Regions from separate parts of the Lysinibacillus sp. EB106-09-02-XG168 genome, predicted to be linked through region 1. Evidence: riboswitches for the same ligand, from Rfam matches in the RefSeq annotation. Region 1 holds a riboswitch; the other holds the start of a gene.
What was found. Region 1 has a riboswitch for FMN ahead of AC3WSO_RS07220 (ECF transporter S component). Riboswitches for the same ligand answer to the same signal wherever they lie in the genome.
Positions count from the first base shown of each region.

Region 2: it holds a riboswitch for FMN, as region 1 does, so the genes downstream of both, ribE (riboflavin synthase) here and AC3WSO_RS07220 (ECF transporter S component) in region 1, are expected to answer to the same signal.

Region 1 is NZ_JBYTDN010000003.1:1,336,923-1,339,331, forward strand. It holds gene AC3WSO_RS07215 (RNA polymerase subunit sigma) at 1-389, shown strand, start outside; FMN riboswitch at 693-881, shown strand; gene AC3WSO_RS07220 (ECF transporter S component) at 1,105-1,692, shown strand; gene AC3WSO_RS07225 (sodium-dependent transporter) at 1,867-2,409, shown strand, end outside.
Region 2 is NZ_JBYTDN010000003.1:1,589,463-1,591,871, reverse strand. It holds partial or broken gene ribB (3,4-dihydroxy-2-butanone-4-phosphate synthase) at 1-397, opposite strand, end outside; gene ribE (riboflavin synthase) at 418-1,056, opposite strand; FMN riboswitch at 1,251-1,376, opposite strand; FMN riboswitch at 1,622-1,747, opposite strand; gene AC3WSO_RS08460 (HAD-IA family hydrolase) at 2,264-2,409, shown strand, end outside.

The sequences.
Region 1 (2,409 bases):
ATCATTTTAATTATTATTTATATAGAGATGAAAATGGGACTGAATACTTATCACCTGATTCTCGTAAAACTTTTTCTACTGTAACAGAAGCTCTTTCTGTTATGCAAAATAATAATGATGATGCATACGTTCCTGTCTTACCGGAAAATATAAAATACACTGTGAAAGAGGTAGCAGAAGGCGTTATTGTTACGTTTGATGAACCGCTTGATTTAACAACTATGGATGCAGTTCGTGCAACTCAATTAATTGAAGCTATGATGCTCACTGCTGCAAGCTTTGATCAACAAGTACGCTTAGACAATGTTGTACAGGAGAGTTGGGAAGGATTTGATTTGAAAAATTTCTTACCAAAGCCTGTAGGAGCCAATAAACGATATATGCCATAAATGGTGAAACAACAAAAAACTGAACGCAACTTTATAAGTGAATTTTTTGGAGCATTCTCGCCGCTGTACGTGCGTGAATGCTCTTGTTAGTTTATCAGAGGTTAAAAGGAGATCAATGGCTGGCAATAGCCCGATTGATGAAGAATAATAATCAACGGGGCTGAAGCAAACCCTTATCTGTTAAAGATAGGACTATTGCGGGTGTTTGTAAAACATACAAGTTTAATCGGAATTTTTTAAGCAAAGCTATTTACTTTTCCTTCATAATTCATTATAGTAAGGCTATGAAACAAAAAAATATTGATTCATCTTCGGGGCAGGGTGAAAATCCCGACCGGCGGTAATAGAGTTGTAAATGCTAATGTCTTTCATTAGCTCGAATAATTTACTAAAACTCTTCAGCCCGCGACCTGTGCAAATAATTTTTTTTGCATGGCTGACTTGGTGTAATTCCAAGGCCGACAGTTAAAGTCTGGATGGGAGAAGATGGAGGTGCGATCGTCATTCATTGTTATGAATTTAGCTATGTACGAGCGTTTTTTCGTTGTGGCTTTACACAGCGTAAGCTCAACAATAGTTAATTAATGGCGTTTCTTTAATCATGCCTATTCTCCCTTATGCTTATTTTGCATAAGGGTTTTTTCATAATAAGAATTGATGAGGTCGTAACCTTTCTTCTTGCGAGATTGAATCAGCAAAGAGGAGAGAGTTTACTATGAAGAAAAATGTTAAACTTCAGTCGTTTATTACGATTGGCATGCTGAGCAGTATTTCGTTTTTGTTAATGCTTTTTAATTTCCCTATTCCGCCATTTCCAGCGTTTTTGGAAGTAGACTTCAGTGATATGCCTGCATTGCTTGCGGCGATCACAATGGGACCTGTAGCTGGTGTTTTAGTAGAATTCTTTAAAAATGTGTTGGACTGGATTTTCTCAGGTACGCCAACAGGTGTACCGGTAGGTCATATTGCGAACTTTGTAACAGGTATTTTATTTATTTTACCAGTTAGCTTTGTTTTTAATCGCGCCAAAACAGTTAAAGGTCTTGTCGGAGGTTTAGCTGCAGGTACAATCATAATGGCAGTGGGAATGAGCATTCTTAACTATGCAGTATTTTTACCTATGTACACTTACTTTTTAGGGATGGAGCCTGTCGTAGGTGATTCACTATATAAAATGATCGTAGCTGGTATTTTGCCATTTAACATTATTAAGGGTATTTTAATAACGTTTATCATGGCATTACTATTTACAACAATGCGCAAATGGATTCATCAACAGCGCTCTATGTATATAACAAAATAATATGGTGAGACCTCGAGCTGTTAAGTGCTTGAGGTTTTTTTTATATTGGGAAGAGAGAATGATGGATATGCTGGATATTATTGTGCGAAAGTAACAAGTAGAAATAATCTAGTCTAGATTACTATTTTCATGTAAAATAAGGAAGAGTTTAGAATGTTAGAGGAGTTTGAAGAGATGAGTGAAAAAAAGAGTCAGTGGTCTAGTAAACTAGGCTTTATTTTAGCATCAGCGGGAGCTGCAATCGGGCTAGGGGCAATATGGAAGTTGCCGTATGTTACTGGACAAAGTGGTGGGGGAGCATTTTTCCTTATTTTTGTTCTATTTACATTGTTGATTGGTTTGCCGATGTTATTATCAGAGTATATTTTAGGTCGTGGTACACAGTCTGAGGCTGTGACAGCATATAAAAAAATTACACCGACGAAAACAGGCTGGGCTTGGATTGGTCGTATGGGTGTACTTGGTTGTTTTTTATTGTTAACTTTTTACAGTGTTGTGGGAGGTTGGATTTTTATATATAGTGGCCTAGGTGTGACTGGGGCTGTTATTAATCCTGCTAATGATCCAAGTAAACTATTTGGGGAAATTGTAGGGACACCTTGGATTACACTACTAGGTTTAGGGTTGTTTACGCTAGTAAATGTACTAGTCATTTCACTTGGTGTGCAAAATGGTATAGAGAAGGCTAATAAGTGGATGATGCCTTTTTTATTTATT
Region 2 (2,409 bases), 250 kb from region 1:
TTTCCTTTGCTATTAGTGGGAATACATGGCCTGGTTTACGAAAATCCGCAACTTTTGCTTGTGGTTCGAGCATTTTCTGTATAGTCATTGCCCGTTCAAAGGCGCTAATTCCAGTTGTTGTGTCAACATGATCAATACTAACGGTAAAGGCTGTTTGATGATTATCTGTATTCACACTAACCATAGGGTTTAATGCTAATTTTTGTGCAAGCTGCTGGGAAATTGGCGTACATATAAGTCCCCTTCCATAGGTAGCCATAAAGTTAATCGTTTCAGGGGTTATAAATTCCGCAAGTGCTAGTAAGTCCCCTTCATTTTCCCGATCCTCGTCATCTACTACTATAATTATCTTTCCTTGCTTTAAATCCTCAATTGCTTCTTCAATCGAATGTAGCAATTTCGCCACCTCCCTGTTGGTTAAAATCCGTTTTGTGCTAAGAAGTCTTTTGTGATGGCCGGCGGTTCCTGACCATACTTAAGTTGATGTAAAATGTATTTTCCTACTAAATCGGTTTCTATATTGACGAGATCACCAATTTTCTTCATACCTAAAATTGTTTCCTTGTACGTATGGGGTATCAAAGATACTGTGACACCGTTTTTCTCAACTTGAAAGAGTGTTAAGCTCGTTCCGTCAATTGTGATGGAGCCCTTTGGAATACAGAAGCTCGTTAACTCCTTTGATAGCTCTATATCAATATAGACTGCATTTGCTAACGGCCGCTTTCGTACTACTTTCCCTACTCCATCTACATGCCCAGATACAAAATGACCACCGAATCGCCCATTCGCTGACATAGCGCGTTCTAAATTTACTGGATCTCCTATTGCGAGCTGCTGTAAATTTGTTGCCTTTACCGTTTCTGGCATTACATCCATCGTAAGCTCCTGATCATTAAAAGATATGACTGTTAAACAAACACCATTGACCGCAATACTGTCCCCGAGCTTTACATCCTCTACCATTTTCTTTGAAATAACAGTAATTTTCATACTTTTTCTATCGCTTTGCAAGGTTTTTACGGTACCAACATCCTCAATAATTCCTGTAAACATTTTTTCACCCACTTCTATTCTTTGTTCTAAGCTTATCTATTCCACTTTTGGAGCCCTATGTACCTCCTCCCTCAATCAAAAATTTCTGTTCAAATAAAAAACCCCTTTGATTAAAGGGGTTTGGGAGTTCATATAAATAAGACGTCAACAAATAAACCTTTAGGAAACAAAATTTTTCCATAGGCCACCATCTCATCGTTCTTCTCCCATCCAGACTTTAACTGTCGGTTTTGGATTTGCACCAAATCAGCTTGCGCTCACGGACTTTGAATTACTTCATCACCGCCGATTGGGAATTTCACCCTACCCCGAAGAACTACTACTATTTAATTCGTTAGCTAAATAAATAAATTCCACCTTGGCGTAATTGCGTCCGGAGGCTTTAGGTCAGGCGTTTTCACAGGATGTGAAGTGCTTAGCCTGAGTTCCTCTGTTTCAGTGGGTGTCCAAACACCTACTGAATGAAGATAAAAAAACTTCCCAACTTAAACGATGGGAAGTAGTTTACATAAAAGCATAATCAAATAAACCTTATAAACTCAAGCGAATTTAAAAAGTTCTTACTTTTACCCTTCTCCCATCCAGACTATAACTGTCGGTTTTGGATTTGCACCAAATCAGCTTGCGCTCACGGACTTTGAATTGCTTCATCACCGCCGATTGGGAATTTCACCCTACCCTGAAGGATATTTTTATTTAGCTATTTCTTACAATAACACTACTTAATTAATTTATCCAGACAAATCTCAAAATCAATTCTAAGTTTCTGTCATGATGCCCTATTCACATGTAGGTCTAGACTACATCACGTCCTGATTACGCCTTTGTGGCTAACATCCTGTTGTTGCTGTCGTTACGTTAGCACTTCACTTTCGCACAATAAACATCTGTTGCTGTCGTTACGTTAGCACTTCACTTTCGCACAATAAACATCTGTTGCTGTCGTTACGTTAGCACTTCACTTTCGCACAATAAACATCCATTGCCTTAAGCAGCTCATCGGACGCCTCCAGGAAAGCGCACGAATCAACCACACATTATGGTGATGATCCAAAAATATTTATTAGTGAAAAAAATTGCTCATCTAGAGTTATTTGTACTCCTCTGTTTCATATCCTGTATAATCATGTCATTTTTTTAAGTATAGGCAGTAACATTTTCAAAAAAAAAACGTCTTTACAACTAGATTATAAAGGAGATAGTTTACATGAAATATATTATCTTTGATTTTGATGGAACATTGGCAGATTCTACAGCAGTGTTAGCATCAGCTTGGAATACAATTGCGCAAAAATATAAATTTAAAGGAATAGAGTTAAAGGAAATTGAATCGTTGAAAAAATTATCTATAGC